DNA from 4 places in the Glutamicibacter sp. NPDC087661 genome. Region 3 is predicted to be linked to each of the others. Evidence: riboswitches for the same ligand, from Rfam matches in the RefSeq annotation. Region 3 holds a riboswitch; each other region holds the start of a gene.
What was found. Region 3 has a riboswitch for S-adenosylmethionine ahead of ACIOTN_RS12815 (substrate-binding domain-containing protein). Riboswitches for the same ligand answer to the same signal wherever they lie in the genome.

Region 1: linked by a shared signal. The riboswitch ahead of ACIOTN_RS09715 (O-acetylhomoserine aminocarboxypropyltransferase/cysteine synthase family protein) and the one ahead of ACIOTN_RS12815 (substrate-binding domain-containing protein) in region 3 are both predicted to bind S-adenosylmethionine.
Region 2: linked by a shared signal. The riboswitch ahead of ACIOTN_RS09770 (acyl-CoA dehydrogenase) and the one ahead of ACIOTN_RS12815 (substrate-binding domain-containing protein) in region 3 are both predicted to bind S-adenosylmethionine.
Region 4: linked by a shared signal. The riboswitch ahead of ACIOTN_RS13990 (bifunctional o-acetylhomoserine/o-acetylserine sulfhydrylase) and the one ahead of ACIOTN_RS12815 (substrate-binding domain-containing protein) in region 3 are both predicted to bind S-adenosylmethionine.

What each region holds. Positions count from the first base shown of each region.
Region 1 is NZ_JBIUWE010000003.1:85,157-89,483, reverse strand. Features, by position in the region: gene ACIOTN_RS09730 (methylated-DNA--[protein]-cysteine S-methyltransferase) at 22-651, opposite strand; gene ACIOTN_RS09725 (RNA polymerase sigma factor) at 648-1,145, opposite strand; gene ACIOTN_RS09720 (histidine phosphatase family protein) at 1,258-1,818, opposite strand; SAM riboswitch class I at 1,930-2,024, shown strand; gene ACIOTN_RS09715 (O-acetylhomoserine aminocarboxypropyltransferase/cysteine synthase family protein) at 2,140-3,513, shown strand; gene ACIOTN_RS09710 (CoA-binding protein) at 3,513-4,007, shown strand.
Region 2 is NZ_JBIUWE010000003.1:98,207-102,533, forward strand. Features, by position in the region: gene ACIOTN_RS09760 (aliphatic sulfonate ABC transporter substrate-binding protein) at 1-560, opposite strand, end outside; gene ACIOTN_RS09765 (ABC transporter ATP-binding protein) at 646-1,467, opposite strand; SAM riboswitch class I at 1,473-1,574, opposite strand; SAM riboswitch class I at 1,842-1,933, shown strand; gene ACIOTN_RS09770 (acyl-CoA dehydrogenase) at 1,949-3,280, shown strand; gene ACIOTN_RS09775 (LLM class flavin-dependent oxidoreductase) at 3,338-4,327, shown strand, end outside.
Region 3 is NZ_JBIUWE010000004.1:295,182-299,508, reverse strand. Features, by position in the region: gene ACIOTN_RS12825 (ABC transporter permease) at 1-96, opposite strand, end outside; gene ACIOTN_RS12820 (sugar ABC transporter ATP-binding protein) at 93-1,631, opposite strand; gene ACIOTN_RS12815 (substrate-binding domain-containing protein) at 1,615-2,655, opposite strand; SAM riboswitch class I at 2,723-2,812, opposite strand; gene ACIOTN_RS12810 (SdpI family protein) at 3,087-3,461, shown strand; gene ACIOTN_RS12805 (GntP family permease) at 3,537-4,327, opposite strand, start outside.
Region 4 is NZ_JBIUWE010000005.1:115,757-120,083, reverse strand. Features, by position in the region: gene ACIOTN_RS13995 (homoserine O-acetyltransferase) at 1-393, opposite strand, end outside; gene ACIOTN_RS13990 (bifunctional o-acetylhomoserine/o-acetylserine sulfhydrylase) at 396-1,739, opposite strand; SAM riboswitch class IV at 1,831-1,950, opposite strand; gene ACIOTN_RS13985 (VOC family protein) at 2,123-2,767, shown strand; gene ACIOTN_RS13980 (GNAT family acetyltransferase) at 2,829-3,245, opposite strand; gene ACIOTN_RS13975 (CPBP family intramembrane glutamic endopeptidase) at 3,264-4,046, opposite strand; gene ACIOTN_RS13970 (phosphotransferase family protein) at 4,143-4,327, shown strand, end outside.

The DNA of each region.
Region 1 (4,327 bases), on a different contig from region 3:
GTTTCATGCGGGAACTGCCCGTCAGAACAGCGTCGCGGCGCCGCTGGCGAAGTCCGGGTTCTCCAGCTTCAGCAGCTCGGACTTGGCTTCCAAGCCTCCCAGGTAGCCGCCCAATGAACCATCGGTGCGCAGCACCCGATGGCAGGGCAGCACGATGGGAATCGGGTTGGTGGCGCAGGCTGAACCGACGGCCCGCACCGCCTTCGGCTTGCCGATCTGCTGCGCCAGCTGGGCGTAGCTCAGGGTACGCCCGTAATCGATAAGACCCAGTTCCAACTGCACCTGGCGGCGGAACTCGGTGGAGAGCTGCAAGTCCACCGGAAGATCGAAGCCATGCCGTTGGCCCGCGAAATACTCATCCAGTTGCCGGACGGCACCATCCAAGCTCGACTTGTCGCGCAGGATCCGCGGGCTGAGCTTTTCCGAGAGCACCTCCAGAATCCGGTCGTGGCCTTCGGATTCAAAAGCGACCCGCACCAGCCCGGCATCGGTACTGGCCAGCAGCAAGGCCCCCACGGGGCTATCGACCACGCGATAGGCAACATCAACAAGTTCCCGTGCACGGGCCCGTTCAACGAGCCGGCCCTGCAGCGAGTCGAGGATTTGCGCTTCAGCGGCCGTAGCCTGCTGCCGATAATTTTTTCCGTTCATGGCTGCTCCCGCCATAGTTCTTGGTCATCCATCCGGGCCCGCAGATTCTTGATCCCATCGGCGCCCGAACGCCGGGCGGCAGCTTCGGTGCCGGAAAGGATTCCGGCAATTTGCGCGTAGCTCATTCCGCCCAGGTAGCGGTAGGCCACCACCTGCCGCTGCTTGCCAGGAAGCTGGTTCACCTCATACCACAGCTGCAGGTTTTCCAACTGCAGATCCGGCCGTTGGGCCGATGGGGCCAGGCTGTCCACGTCTTGGCCGATGAGGATTTCCGGCTTATTCCTGCGCAACTCGTCAATGGCTTTATTCCGGGCAATACGCACTAGCCATGCCAGGACATTGGCGTCCTCAGGCAGTTGCGGGTACGCCTTGAGCGCGGCGAGGAATGTTTCGGACCAGGCGTCTTGCGCGCGATGCTCATCAAGCAGGGCACGGCAAACGCGCAGGATGTTGAGTCCATAGTCCTGGACTATCCGCTCGAACGGTGCTTGCATGGCTCTCCTGGAATTTTGCGCCTTCATGGCTTCTCACCATGTAAACGTACGAGGAGACCATTTTGTGAGGCGTGAACGAAAAAAATTCCTTCACGCAGATACCCATGGATTCCTAGAATGCCACCAGATCCAATTCGCTGGCGATCTGCTCAAGGCGGATCAAGTCCAGGTGGAGCATTTCGCCATTTTCCACGCCTTGGGGATCCGTGGTTCCGGCCAATGCGTCGCGGATGGTGCGCATGGTGGCCCCATGGCTGACAATCATGACCTTGCGCCCGGCATGCCTGCTGGCCAAGTCCAGCAGCGCTGGCACCGCACGGCTCAAGATCTGGGCACGCGGCTCACGCAGGTCCTTGGCAGCAGCCGATTCCGCTTCGCTGACCTCGGCCATGATCCGGCCTTCCAGCGGGCCGAAGCCGCGTTCAATGAGTTCCGGAACGGCGTTCCCCGTCTCGGCCCCGATCTGCTGGGCAATCAGCGCGGCAGTTTCCCGGGCACGTTCCAAGGGCGAAGCAAGTACCAGCGACCAGTTCTGGCCGATCAGCTGGCGCCCGACCTCGCGAGCTTGCTCGCGCCCGGTGTCGTTCAACGGGATATCGGTACGCCCCTGCAGGCGCCCTGCAAGGTTCCAATCGGTCTGCCCGTGTCGCACCAGTGCCAGCGAAGTATCCATGGCTCCAGCCTAACCGGGGTAACAGGTATCGAAGAATCTCCGGCATTACGTCCAATACGCAACGTTACGACTCATAGTTGGGTCACGAACGGTCATGTTGCGAAGATTATTACACCATCCCGAGCGGCTGAGAGATCTGGTTCGATGACGCCGCAGCAACCTGCCACATCCGGTGGTTACGGTGCTACCGCCAGAAACGATGCAGCCGCCTACCCGTTGGACCACAGCAGGAAGCGACATTGATTCCGGGATTCCTGCCTCGATCGCGACCCGCCCTGCGGTGCCCGCGAAACCCCAATCGACAAGGAGTCGTAAGCCACCATGGCAGATCACAAGTTTGGATTCCGCACCCGCGCATTGCATGCCGGAGGCACCCCCGATGCCGAGCATGGCTCACGCGCAGTGCCGATCTACCAGACCACTTCGTTCGTCTTCAAGGACGCTGACGATGCGGCCAACCTCTTTGCCCTGCAGAAGTACGGCAACATCTACTCGCGTATCGGCAACCCGACCGTAGCGGCTTTCGAAGAGCGCATGGCTTCGCTGGAAGGCGGCATCGGAGCGGTAGCCACCGGCTCGGGCATGGCCGCGGAATTCGTCACCTTTGCGGCCTTGGCCCAGGCAGGCGACCACATTGTGGCTTCCTCGAAGCTCTATGGCGGCACCATCACCCAGCTCGATGTCTCGCTGCGCCGCTTCGGCATCAACACCACTTTCATCGACTCCAATGATCCCGCCGACTTCGAAGCGGCGATCCAGGAAAATACCAAGGCCGTCTACACCGAGGTGGTGGCCAACCCGTCCGGCGACATCGCTGACCTGGAGGGACTGGCCGAGGTGGCGCACCGCCACAATCTCCCGCTGGTGGTCGATTCGACGCTCACTCCCCCGTACATCCTGCGCCCTATCGAGCACGGCGCGGACATCGTGATCCACTCGGCCACCAAGTTCATCGGCGGCCACGGCACCACCCTGGGCGGCGTGGTCATCGAGTCAGGCAAGTTCAACTGGGGCAATGGCAAGTTCCCCACCATGACCGAACCGGTTGCCAGCTACGGCAACGTCTCCTGGTGGGACAACTTCGGCGAGTACGGCTTCCTGACCAAGCTGCGCAGCGAACAGCTGCGCGACTTCGGACCGGCTCTGCCGGCCCAGTCCGCATTCCAGCTGCTGCAGGGCCTGGAGACCTTGCCGCAGCGCATGGACAACCACCTGTCCAACGCGAAGCAGGTCGCTGCCTGGTTGCAGGCCGATGAGCGCGTGACCTACGTGAACTACGCCGGCCTGGAATCCCACCCGCAGCACGCGCAGGCCAAGGAGCTGCTGCCCATGGGCGTCGGCTCGGTCTTCAGCTTCGGGGTGAAGGGCGGGCGCGAAGCCGGCTCGAAGTTCATCGAAGCCCTGCAGTTGGCCAGCCACCTGGCCAACATCGGCGATGCCCGCACCCTGGTGCTGCACCCGGCCTCCACCACCCACCAGCAGCTGAGCGTCGAGCAGCTGGTCTCCGCTGGCGTGCCAGAAGATCTGATCCGCCTGTCGGTAGGACTGGAAGATGTCGAGGACATCCTCTGGGATCTGGACCAGGCGCTGGCCGCTTCGCAGGAAGCGATTGCCGCTTCCGCCGCAGGGTTCGAGGCTCCGGCCTATGACGGTTCCGCCTGCGCATTGCCAACCGCTTCGAAAGGAGCAATCTAATGACTGCCGTTGATACCGCTTGGGAAGGCCCTGGAGCCGCACAGCGCCTGGAGATCCTGCGCGACACCAAGTCCATCGCCATTGTCGGTGCCTCGAACAAGCCATCGCGCGCCAGCTATTTCGTGGCTACCTACCTGCTCTCCTCCTCCAAGTACAAGGTGTATTTCATCAACCCGGTACTCGATGAGATCCTGGGCCAGCCGGTGTACAAGTCGCTGGCCGATCTGCCGGAGACCCCGGATCTGGTGGAGGTTTTCCGCAAGCACGATGACCTGCCTACCGTGTTGGACGAGGCCCTGGCCGTAGGCGCGAAGACCCTGTGGCTGCAGCTGGGATCCTGGCACGAGGAAGTGGCCCGGCGCGCCGAGGCCGCGGGCATGAATGTGGTCATGGACCGCTGCGTGAAGATCGAGCACGCGCGCTTCCACGGCGGCCTGCGCCTGGCTGGATTCAATACCGGCGTCATTTCCTCCAAGCGCCAGGTACTTGCCTAGGGAGTCCAAGATTCCAGGAAATGGGTGCATGCAACATTGCGTTGCATGCACCCATTTTTCTGCGGCAATTCCCCGGAATCGGCCGGTTTGGTCAACGACGCTGAACTTTTGCACGGAGCATTCCGAAGGAAGAACAAGACCTCTGACGAACCATGGTCGACGCAATTGGCCCACGGCATGCCGTGGGTGTGGCCCCGAAGTGCTCGACGCGTTCAATCACAGATCGAAAAATCTGCAAACCACAGCACTGCAACGCAAGGCCAAACGACCCAAACCCTAAAACAGGCAGAGAGAATCGATTTCGATTCGCTACGAGCGCG
Region 2 (4,327 bases), on a different contig from region 3:
TTGGCCAGGGCGGTACGTCCATCGGCATGCTGGAGGTTCTGCAGCTTGATGTCAGCTTCACTCAAGCCCGCGGATTCCAGCGCCTGCAGCAGGAAGAAGTATGGGTCGGTGCCCTTTGTAGCGGCCACGGTCTTGCCAGCGAGATCTTCAACGGACTCGATTTTCGAGTCCTTATCCACTACCAGGGCCGCCCATTCCGGCTGCGAATACAGTGCGATGGTCTTGATGGGTGCACCGTTCGAACGGTTCAGGAGCGCAGCGGAACCGGCTGTGGAACCAACATCGATTGCGTCGGCGCGAAGAGCTTCATTGGCCTTGTTGGAACCAGCGGACTGGATCCATTCGACATTTACGCCCTGCTCCTTGGCGGCTGCTTCCAACCATCCCTTTTCCTTGAGTACCAGGCTCAGCGGGTTGTAAGTGGCAAAGTCGATGGACAGGGTCTGACCATCCGAGGAGGCTGTAGCGTTTTCGCCAGCACAGCCGGTCAGGGCAACTGCGCCAACGATCAAGGCGGCGGCGGACAATGCAGTGCGGCGGGTGAGACGGTTCAAAAGCATGGAGAATCCTAGAATTGTGCGTGCAAGCGGTGTAGGTGAAAAGGTAAAGGGGACGAATGGTTCGGGACCCACGGCGTGGCCGGGACTAATGGTTGGTTGGGTCGACGCCGAGCAGGCGCAATAGGTGCAGGCGATCTGCAACGAACTTTTCATCGGTATGCCGGCGTGGATGCACAGCTGAGATGGACAGATCCTCGATGACGCCCGCTGCACTATGCCCAGCGCCTCGCCCCAGAACAATCACGCGGTCAGCCAAAGTCAACGCCTCGTCCACATCATGGGTCACCATGAGAACAGTGGTGGGGAACGATGCGTGAATCGAGAGCAGCAGATCCTGCATCTTCAAGCGTGTCAGCGCATCGAGGGCGCCGAAGGGTTCATCAAGAAGCAATACACCCGGGCGCCGAGCCAGCGCGCGAGCCAGCGAAACCCGCTGCGCCATGCCTCCGGAGATCTCGCGTGGGCGCAAGCTGGCTGCATGGCTCAGACCGGTCAGCTCGATCAACTCATCGATCAGCGAGTTGCCGGCGCGCTTATCGGTTTCCGGTGCCAGGCCCAGTGCAATGTTCTGGCGAACCGAGCGCCATGGCAGCAGCCGGGGCTCCTGGAAGGCAACGGCGCATAACTCGTTGATGCCGGTGACCTCGCGGGTGCCGGTGCGGATGGTGCCGGTGGTGGGGTGGTCCAAGCCCGATACTGAACGCAGCAGCGTGGATTTTCCGCAACCGCTGGCTCCAAGAATGGCCACGACTTGACCTGCTGGAATTTGCAGGTTGATATCGGCCAGGACGGTCCGGCTTTCCATCTTGGTGGTGAAGGTTCGCGACACGTTGCTGAACTGCACGTCCAGGGCGCTTGAAGCTGAGGCAACGGGAGCTGCCTCGGGCGCTGCAAAGGAAAGAGTCATGTTCATCTCCATCGTTCCTGGCGGTAGCACCGGCCTGCAGAGCAAAACTCCAAAGGTGGTTGCTGCGGCGTCGTGGAGCCAGATCTCTCGGCCGCTCGGGATGGTTACGTGTCCATTACAACGAGTCGAACGATTTGAACGCAAATCTTGCGTAATATGAAAAAATCTTCGACAACTACCTCACATTGCCCAGAAATTTCGTTATTTATTTTATTGCAGGCCGGTTTGCTCGACATTAAGCAAAACTTTGCAACTCATCTTCGGCAGGACGCGGATTAGGCTGTGAAATTTGAAGATGGGCACTGCCGGCACTAGGACGAAATGTGACTTCGCGGGTTGGAAACGCCGGTTTATTACCGTTACAAATGAATTACGACCCATCCAGAGCGGCTGAGAGATCTGGCTCCACGACGCCGCAGCAACCACCCCAATAGCGGGACGGTGCTACCGCCAGGACCGATGGAAAGAATTGAGAACCCTGATGCCTATTGGTGAATCGCACAATGCCCTCGGACTGGACTTCAACCAGGTCAGTGACCCTTCGCAGGCCACCGCAATGGACCTGGACAAGTTTGAAGAACAGCTGCCGACCAGGCAATTGCTGAAAATCACCCCCGGACCAAGTGCGGATGAGCAATACGACCGGCTGGCCGAAATTTTCCGTCCCGTTTTTGCGCAGATCGCCGCGACAGCCAAGGACCGCGACTTGAACCGCGTGCTTCCTTTCGAGCAGGTAGGCCTGCTGAATCGCGAGCGTTTCGGTGCGCTTCGCCTTTCCGTTGCCGACGGGGGCTACGGCGCACGGCTGGTGGATGTCTTCCGTCTGCTCATCGAGCTGTCCGAGGCGGACTCCCACGTAGGCCAGCTGTGGCGTGCGCATATCGCATTCGTCGAGAACGTCTTGGCGCTGGAGGACGAAGAGCTGCGCAAGAAGTGGGTCGCTCGCATCGCTGCTGGGCAGATTATCGGCAACGCCTACACCGAACGCGGTGGCAACGCCCTGGGCACCTTGAACACCAAGGCCAGCACCGTGGACGGGCGCTGGGTGATCGACGGTGAAAAGTACTACTGCACCGGCACCATTTTTGCCGACTGGACCACCGTTGCCGTGGCCCACCCGGAGCTCGCCGGCCGCCAGATCGCCGTGGTCTCCACCCAGCGCAGCGGCGTCAAGATCCTCGACGACTGGGATGGGTTCGGCCAGGGCCTCACCGGAACCGGCACCACAGAATTCCACCAGGTCCCGGTGGACTGCTTCATGCCGCAGCAACGCAACGACTCCGAAGCGGCAATCTTCCAGCTGGTGCTCATGTCCGTGCAGGCAGGCATTGCCCGCGCCGCACTGAACGACCTGCGCAGCGCGGTGCAGGCGCGCACCCGCATCTTCACCACCGGGACCGGGGTTCCGGTCTACCAGGAACCTCAGGTCCTGCAGCTGGTGGGCGAGGTGTCCGCAGAATCCTTCGCCGCCGACTCGGTGGTGATCGGCGCGGTGCTCGAAGTCGAGGCGGCCCTGGGCGATCCGGGACTGAACGACGAGGAACGCTACGCCGTATGCGAGCTGGCCGCCAACCGCGCGCAAACCGTGGTGCAGCCACTGGCCATCGGCGTGACCAGCAAGCTCTTCGACGCACTGGGAGCCTCTTCCACCAGAAGCGGCTGCAACCTGGACCGGCATTGGCGCAATGCGCGCACCATCGCCACCCATAACCCGGCGATCTACAAGGCGCGCATCGTCGGGGACTACGAGATCAACGGGGTCCAGCCGCAGCGGCTGTCCGTCACCGGCGAAGATTCGACCCAGCGGACCTGAGGGCCTGCGACGCACACCAGCAACTTTCCACGATTACCAACCTATGGGGGCAAAGCCATGAGCGAGAACAAGCGCGAGATCCTATTCAACGCATTCGACATGAACTGCGTGGTGCACCAGTCGCCGGGCCTGTGGCGCCATCCGCAGGACAAGGCCTCGACCTACAACACCCTGGGCTACTGGACCCACCTGGCCAAGGTGCTGGAAAAGGGGAAGTTCGACGGGCTGTTCCTTGCCGACGTGCTGGGCACCTACGACGTGTACAAGGGCACCAACGTGACCCCGCTGGGCTCCGGCGCGCAGGCGCCCGTCAACGACCCGATGATGCTGGTTTCCGCCATGGCCGCTGTGACCGAGAACCTCGGCTTCGGCGTCACCGCAGGTACCGCCTATGAGCACCCGTACGCTTTCGCCCGCCGCTTGGCCACCCTGGACCACCTGACCAACGGCCGCGTGGGTTGGAATGTCGTCACCGGCTACCTTCCCTCGGCCGCCCGCAATATGGGCCAGGAAGACCAGATGGAGCACGACGAGCGCTACAACCACGCCGATGAGTACCTCGAGGTGGTCTACAAGCTGCTCGAGGGCTCGTGGGAAGACGACGCGGTGCAGAACAACAAGGAAACCGGTGTCTACACCGACCCGGCCAAGGTGCACCCGATCGAGCACGAGGGCAAGTACTTCAAGGTCCCGGGCATCGCCATCACCGAGCCGTCGAAGCAGCGCACCCCGGTGATCTACCAGGCCGGCGCATCCAAGCGCGGCACCGAATTCGCCGCGTCGAACGCCGAAGCGATCTTCGTGAATTGCCCTACCCGCGACCTGCTCAAGGAAGCGGTCAGCAAGATCCGCGACGCTGCCGAGGCCGCTGGGCGTGGCCGTTACGACATCAAGGTCTTCGCCATGCAGACCATCATCACCGCGGAAACCTCGGAACTTGCCCAGGCGAAGTTCGAGGATTACAGCTCCTACGTGGATATCGAGGGGTCGCTTGCACTGCTTTCGGGGTGGACCGGCATCGACATGTCCGTCTACGGACCAGACGAT
Region 3 (4,327 bases):
GATGCCGGCGTAGCCGATCCAGGCCGCCAATCTCGGCTTCGTGCGGGACGCGCCAGGCGCAGGTGCTTCGTCGACCGGAACAAGGGTGGCGCTCATGCTTTGACCTCTTCGCGTGATGTTCCGGCGGTTTGGCCGCTGGATGCCAAGTGAAGAATTCTTTCCGTACTCGCCTCGCTCGACGGCAGTTCGGCGATGATCCGACCGCGATAGAGCACCAGCACTCGATCGGCCAGTCCCACTACTTCTTCCAGGTCAACGCTGACCAACAGCGCGGCGGCTCCCTGCTGGACCAACTGGGAAATCTGCGCGTAGATATGCGCACGGCTTCCCACGTCGACGCCCGAGGTGGGTTGGTCAAAGACGAGCGCGTCCGATCCCTTGGCCAACCAGCGGGCCAATACCGCTTTCTGCTGGTTGCCGCCGGACAAACCCGAAGCCACGGCTCCTGGATTCGCCGGACGGATATCCAGGCGCTGCACCAGTTCGCTGGCTGTGTCCCGCTCTTTGCGCGCATTCAACAAGCCCAGGCGGCGGCCAAGCTTTCGCAGGCTGGCCGCTGCAATATTTTCGCGCACGGTGTTGCGCAGGAAGATGCCATCTGAATGCCGGTTCGACGGGACGTAGGCGCCTGCCCGGGCGGCAAAGTCCGCCGCAGATGCCACCGGCCGGCCGTGCAGCAGCGCCGAGCCGGTATGCGCACGATTGCCGGTGGCCGCGTCGGCGAGCACCTCAATCCCCGATCCCACCAATCCGGTGACGGCCACGATTTCTCCGGGCGCCACCGAGATATTGATGCCGCTCAATGTTCCGGCCACCGAGAGGTCCACCAGTTCAAGGGCAGGCTCGCCCTGAACGGCGGGCGGCTCGCGCCTCTGGTGCGAGAACTCGTTAACCTGGTTGCCCAGCATCAAGCCGATGACATCTTCGATACTGTCACCGTCCGCGAAACTGGCGTCACCGGCATTTCTGCCGTTGCGCAGCACCGTAATCCGGTCGGTGATCTGCCGCAGTTCCTGGAGATAATGCGAGATGAAAATGATCCCTACCCCGCGGTCCCGCAGATGCCGGATCGTGCCGAAGAGCTGTTCAACTTCATCATTGGCCAACGGTGCCGTCGGCTCATCGAGAATCAGCACCTTGGGTTCGGCCAGTACGGCACGGGCAATCTGGATCAGCTGCTGCTGGGCAACGCTGAGCTCATCAACGAAGGCACCGGTGTCCAGCTCCTGGCCGGTGGTTCGCAAAATATCCGCCCGGGCTGCTGCCTGCGCGGTGCGCTCGTGGCGCCAGAGCCCACGACTCTTCGCGGTGCCCAGGTACAGCTGTTCGGCGACGGTCAAGCGGCCGGCCAGATGGCGGTCCTGGTGAATCACTTCAATGCCTAGCGCTTCGGCATCGGCAGGCCGGCGAATTTGCACCGGCTGGCCGGCAAGTTCGATCTGCCCCGAGTCCAGGGTGTACAGCCCGGTGAGTATCTTGATCAGGGTGGATTTTCCAGCTCCGTTTTCGCCCACTAGGCCCAGAACCTCTCCGGCCCGAAGCTGCAGGTGCACATGGTCGAGCACGGCGACCGTGCCAAAGGACTTGTTGATGGCGGCCATGCTCAGCAGTTCCTTAGATTCCGTTGTCATGGCGCACCTGATTCACGTTGTCCTTGTCGACAAAAATTGGCTCGGCATAGCTGGTGCTCGGAACCAGATCGGTTTGCCCATCGAGGAACAGGGCGATATTAGTGGCCGAGGCAGCGGCAATCTGCTTGGTGGGCTGAGCGACGGTGAACTGGTATGAACTGTCCGGGTTCGCTATCAAATCCAGGGCCCCGGGCTCTGCGTCCACTCCATACAGCTTGATGTCGCCACCAGTGGGATCGATGGCCTGCGCGGCACCGATCAGCGGCATGTCCCAGCAGGACCAAATCGCGTCAACTTCGCCCTCGGGCAGCCTGCGCAGTTGGTCCTGGATCTGGTTTTTGGCATCCTCGATGGTGCCTTCGTATTTGTCCTGGAGTTCCGGGGTGATCTTCTCGATATTTGGGTAGTCTTCCAGCACCAGGTTCAGGCTGTTGTAGCGGATCCGGCAGGGAGTCACACCGGGGAAGCCGTTGAAGACCAGAATCTTCCCCTTGCCGTGGAGGTCTTCAGCCATGGTGCGAGCCAGCGTGGTGCCGACGTTCCAGTTGTCGCTGGTGACGTTGTTCTTCGAGTATTCGCTTTGGAAATCGATGGTGAACAGCGGGATCCCGGCGGCGTCCACCTTGGCCAAGGCAGGAGTGAGCGTTTGGGCATCGCCCAGGATCACCACGATGGCATCGGGCGACTGGGTGATCAGGTTTTCTACGTCAGAGACGTGCTTCTCGTCTTTGGCTTCGGCTTGGGTAGCGATGACCTCGCCGCCGAGCTCTTTGATGCGCTCTTGGATCTGCTGGTAGACCACGCGCGAGTAGTCGTGCAGGATATCCTTGGCCGCGATGCCGACCTTTTTGCCTTTGAGTGAAGGAACGTTGTCGAGCTTATGCTCGGCTTGCGGATTACTGCTTTGCGCCACAACCGGCGCTATTTCCGGCCGTGGTTCTTTCAGCGAGCAGCCAGTCAGCAGTGTTGCTGCCGCCATCGCTGAAGCCAGAACTTTCAAGGCGTTCGGACGAGTACGAGTCATGTCGTCCCTCTCTTAGACAAATTGAACGAGGGATCCCGAACAGAAGTTCATGCTTCTAGACCCGGGAGTTCCATCGAACCTGGCGTTAGCACTACCTGCTGGTGCAGGCTTGCTGCGGCGTCTCGGAGCCAGGTCTCTCAGCCGCTCTGGATGGGTTGTGCTCCGAGTCAAGCATTACTGGCAGGTCCTCGGGAAGGGCGCTGTCATGCGGAGGAACAGCAGGACAAAATACGTCATCTTCGCGCCTTCGCCCTGCCGGAAAACGGGCAGATAAGACGTCATATGACCTTCGCATGACGCAATTGGCATGCCGGAACTGGATCTCAAGAACGTTCCCGCAGGCATCGATTGGGAACACAGCGTGGATCAGGGCACTTCCATGCGACCGCATAGAATGGCCATTCAAGATCAATCGGCAGAAGAGGCGGCAAGTGGATCCAGCAGGCGTGATTGCCTTCATGTTCGGGTTGCTGAGCATAACGCTGGTCGCAGCGTTCCTCGCCCCGATGGCACGGGACCGGAAGCTCGCTCGCAATGCGGCGATCGGCATCAAGACGCGCCACACCTTGGCCAGCGATGACGCCTGGTTCGCCGGGCATCAGCAGGCTGCGCCCCTGCTTGCCGCGGCTTCCTGGGCCGGTTGGGCGGCATTGGCCAGCGCAGCAGTTCTCTGCCTGCTGGGCCAATTCGGTTTCGCCTTCGCCGCGACCGGAACCGGCTACCTGGCCGCCATCGCGTTGCTGGTGATCTCGACTGCCACAGCGAATAAGGCCGCGCGGAGCTTCCCGGCGGCAGGCCTGGGCTAATCCAGCACTGCTTAAAGCAACGGATCGCGCCATCTGCCGATGGCGCGATCCGTTGCTTTCTTGGAAGGCGTGCTGCTAAAGCAGTACGGCTCCCAGGACCAGTACAGTCAGGAACCCCGCGGTGCCCTGGATGGCGGTAGCCACGCTCAGGGTCTTGTAGGCGGTGATCACCGGAATGCGGCTGAGCTGCGAGACGACCCAGAAGTAGGAGTCGTTGGCGTGCGAGACAACCATCGCACCGGCGCCTACTGCCAATACGGATAGCACCATGCCCAACTCCGAACTCAAGCCCAGGGAGCCGAGCATCGGAGCGACCAGCGCGGAAGTGGTCACCATTGAGACGGTGGACGAGCCCTGGGCGGACTTCAGTGCAGCGGCGATCAGGAATGGCACAGCCAGGCCCAAGCCCAGTCCGCTGAGTGAATCCGAAAGAATCGTGGTCAGATCCGACGCGGCCAGGACCGCCCCGAAGCCGGCGCCGGCACCGGTGATCAGCAAGATCGGAGCAGCGGTGCGTACAGCTTCGTTCATCTGCTCATTGAAGACCGCCAGCTTGCTGCCACCGCTCAAAAGAAAAGTCGATGAGATCAAGCCGAAGATCAGCGCAATAACTGGCGTCCCCAGGAAGGAAAGGATTTCCAGGGCAGCGCCTTCGCCCATCGGGTGCGAGGGCAGCTTCGCAATGGATGCGGCACAGATCAGCACCAGCGGAACCAGGATCGGCATGAAGGCCAGCGCCGGGCTGGGCAATTTTCCGAAGCTTGCACGCAGCTGCTCATAGTCGAGTTCGGAGATGTCATTGTGGTCGTCGCTTGGCAACGGGGTCCATTGGGACTTGTTGAAGCGGCTGGCGTAGGCCAAGCCGG
Region 4 (4,327 bases), on a different contig from region 3:
GGGAAAGCTCGAACCGTAGGGCAGGCCCTGGTCGCCCAAGGACGAGGGGCCGGTGGAACCATTGCAACCACCCACCATGTTGATGGACACGACAAAGTACTCATTGGTGTCAACCGTGGCGCCGGGGCCTACGAGCTCTTCCCACCAGCCGGCGCTTTGCGAATCGCCTTGCGCAACGTGGGCGTCACCGGTGAGCGCATGCATCACGAGCACCGCGTTGGAGCCATCAGCTGCTAGCGTCCCCCACGTTTCATAGGCCAGCACCACGTCCGGAAGGAATCCACCGAATTCGAAGTGGTGCTCCCCCACGGACTTACGGCGCAAAATGCCGTCTTGCCCGCCAGCGAGCTCTTCGGCGCGCAGAGTATCTTCAGTAGTCACAATGGATGCCATGCCTAGAGGGTTTCCTGCAGTTCCTTGTTCTCGAGGGCTGCAACAGCTTGGAAGCCCAGTTCCAGATCGGCCAGAATATCCTTGATATTCTCCAGTCCGACGCTCAGCCGCACCAGTCCCGGGCTCACGCCGGCCGCAACCTGCTCAGCTTCGGAGAGCTGGGCATGGGTGGTGGAGGCCGGGTGGATGACCAATGAGCGCACGTCGCCGATGTTCGCGACATTGGAGTGCAATACCAGTGCGTCCACGAAGGCCTGGCCGGCTTCCGAACCGCCCTCCAGTTCGAACGCGATGATCGAGCCGGCGCCCTGATCGCTGTACTTCTGCGCACGCTCATGCCAAGGCGAGGACTTCAGGCCTGCGTAGGCGACCTTCTGCACTTCCTCGCGGGATTCGAGCCAATTGGCAACTTCTACGGCATTCTGGCCGTGGCGCTCAATGCGCAGCGACAAGGTTTCCAGGCCCTGCGCGATCAAGAACGCGTTGAACGGCGCAACCGAGGAACCCAAATCGCGCAGCAACTGCACGCGGGCCTTGAGGATGTAGGCCAGATTGGCGCCCAGGATGCCGTTGACACCCAGGTCGCGGGCGAAGACCAGGCCGTTGTAGGACTCGTCCGGGGTGTTGAAGCCCGGGAAGCGGTCGGCGTCCTTGGCGAAGTCGAAGTTGCCCGAGTCCACGATGACACCGGCAATGGCACTGCCGTGTCCGCCGAGGAACTTGGTGGCTGAATGGATCACGATATCCGCGCCCCACTCGATCGGGCGGATCAAGTACGGGGTGGCCAGGGTGTTGTCCACCAGCAGCGGCACGCCAGCTTCGTGGGCGATCGCCGAGATGCCCTCGATGTCCAGGACGTCCTGTCGCGGATTGGAGATGGTTTCCCCGAAGAAGGCCTTGGTGTTCGGACGCACCGCGGCGCGCCAATCATCCAGGTTGTCCGGGTCGGAAACGAAGGTGACCTCGATGCCCAGGCGCTTGAGCGTGTGCTTGAGCAGGTTCTGGGTTCCGCCGTACAGGCTGGGGCTGGCCACCAGGTGGTCGCCGGCTTCGGCCAAATTCAAGATGGCGAAAGTGGTGGCAGCCTGTCCCGAGGAGAGCAGCAGTGCTCCAACGCCGCCCTCCAGGTCAGCGATGCGGGTTTCCACCGCGTCGGTGGTCGGGTTGCCGATACGGGTGTAGATCGGCTCCAGTTCCTGCAGCGCGAAACGTGCAGCAGCGCTCTGGGCGCTGGGGAAGACGAAAGAGGTGGTTTGGAAAATCGGGAGAGCCCGTGCCCCGGTCGTCGGATCCGGGGTCTGGCCGGAGTGGATCTGACGGGTTTCAAATGACCAGTTATTGCTCATGGTTTCCTCCAAATAGCGTTTCATGACTATGGGGGTACGCCACTGAAAAGACACCGACAGGAAGCACCATATCGTGACGACTTCCAGGGGTAACCCGCGCTTGTCCTTGATGCCTTGTGCGTTCAAGGGCCAGGTCTTCACCCGGGGCACCCCACCGCGGTTGGAGGGTTGCCGCCCAGTAAGCCGGGGCTTGTTACTGGGACTCATGACCTGGTACCAGTTTGCCCGAAAACCGAAGATCTTTGCAACGCAAGGGCTGGTGATTGGACTCAATCGGTCATATTTCGCGAATATTGCAGGTTCATCGCAGAGTATTCGATAGCATCACGGAACTTAGGTGTGCCTAAGTAGAGACTCGCATCACATGTTGTCATGATGGGCACATGATGAGGCTAGATCACGTAAGTTATGCATGCGGCCCGGACGGGCTGTTGCCAACCGCTGAAAGAATCTCCGAGTCCCTTGGACTGGAATTCGTCAAGGGCGGCGTGCATCCACGATTCGGAACACGCAATGTCATCTTCCCGCTCAAGCATGGCCAGTACCTGGAGGTGGTTGAAGTCCTGAACCACCCGGCCAGCGACAAGGCACCCTTCGGACAGGCGGTTCGCGCCCGTTCGGAGCTCGGCGGCGGCTGGATGGGCTGGTGCGTCTCGGTGGAGGATCTATCCAGTGCCGAGGACCGCTTGGGCCGCAAGTCGGTGCCGGGCAACCGGAAGTTCCCTGATGGCCGCGAACTGACCTGGCAGCAGATTGGCATCAAGGGCCTGATCGCCGATCCGCAGTGCCCGTACCTGATTTCCTGGGATGAAGGATCCGAGGAGCTGCATCCGTCCAAGGCGCTGGAACCTGCCGGCGCCATCAGCCAGATCTCCATCGCCGGCTCGCGTGAACGGGTGCTGGATTGGCTGGGCCAGCCGCAGAACGTCAATTTGGGCGCTGTCACCATGCAATATGAAGCGCCGAATGGCACTCCGGGCATCATGTCGGTTACCTTTGAGACCGAGTCCGGAACCGTGGTGCTGTAAACAGTTCCGCAGAGATCGCAAGTAGGCGGGGACAATGGCGTCCCCACCTACTTTCTTTTCCTTAAGGCCGGTCCAGCCGCTTCCCCAGGACCACGACGTGCTGATCTTCGAAGCCCAGTCGTTCATAGAAATCGATGACGGCAGAGTTCTCCCCGCGGACCATGAGCTGCACCTTGGGCACGCCGCGATCCCGCAGCCACAGGACAGCAGCATCCACCAGCGCCCTTCCCAGGCCGTTGCCCTGCCGGCACGGATCCACCGCAACATAGTAGAGCCAACCTCGGTGGCCATCATGGCCAACCATCGCAGTAGCCATGAGTTGATCGTTCTCAACGATGGACAGCACCGTGGAAGTAGGCTCGGCCAAAGCCCGTCGGGCGTCGGCGAGCGCATCATTCCACGGACGAGTCAGCCCAGTTGCTTCCCACAATTCAACTGCTTGGCGAAGGTCCTCCTCGCGCAGCACGGTAATCTGCATTGGCTCAGCTTACCGGCGCTACTGGCCGATTCCGATGGCCGGCCCGACCAAGGCGTATCCCACGAAGCCGATGGCATCGAGCAGGAAATGCGCGATGACCAGCGGCATCACCCGCCCGTACTTCTGGTATACCCAGCCGAAGACGACGCCCATGAGCATATTGCCGATCATCGGCCCCACCCCCTGGTACAGGTGGTAGCTGCCTCGGATCATCGCAGAACCAATAATGGTGCTCCACAGGCCCAGCTTCAATTTCTTGGCGTAGGTGAACAGGAATCCGAGCATCAGCACTTCTTCGAGGATTGCATGACGTGCAGCCGACAGCAGAAGCACTGGGACGCTCCACCAATAATCGCCAAGATTCGCTGCTGACAGTGCCGTGGTGACGCCCAGTGCCCGTCCAGCGGCATAGACGCCCAGCGTTCCCACTCCCATGGCCAAGAACATCCCCGCCCCGAGCAGTGCGTCCTTGCCCGGCTTGCGCATATCGAAACCGATGTCCCGGATGGTTCGTCCGGTCGTGCGCTTCATCAGGTAGAGCGCCAGCACGACGGGTACCAAGGCAAAGAAGATGTCCAGCAGCTGGTAGGAGAAATCAAAGAACTCGCGGGTGCTCAGCGGGTTGTTCAGCGATGTAGTCTGCTCGCGCAGTGGTGCTCGGGTGACCTTGTCGGCAAAGCTCAGCAGCGAGTAGACCGCGCTTTGTCCCAACGACAGGGCAAGAACCAAGACGATCTCGAATTTGAGGGTCTTGCGGGTTGCTGTCTGCTTAACTTGTTCAGCGTTCACGTTTCCGATCATAGGCTGATCTGGCTGTGCGCGTACTGAGCAGCCACGTGGCAAACCTGCGATAGCCTGAGGTTGAGACCACCAGCAAGCTGAACGAGAAGAGTGCGAGTGAGCCGTCCTGCCACCATTGGAGAACTGCAGATTGCCCGTCAGCTCTGCCCCGATCTTTCCTGGGAAGATGCGGCGGTGAACGAAGGCGGACAATTCCACAAGGTGGTCATTGGCAATCCGCAAGCGGTGATTCGCATGGCGCGCACGCCAGCGGCCACGGAGCAGATGCCCCGTTCCGTCAA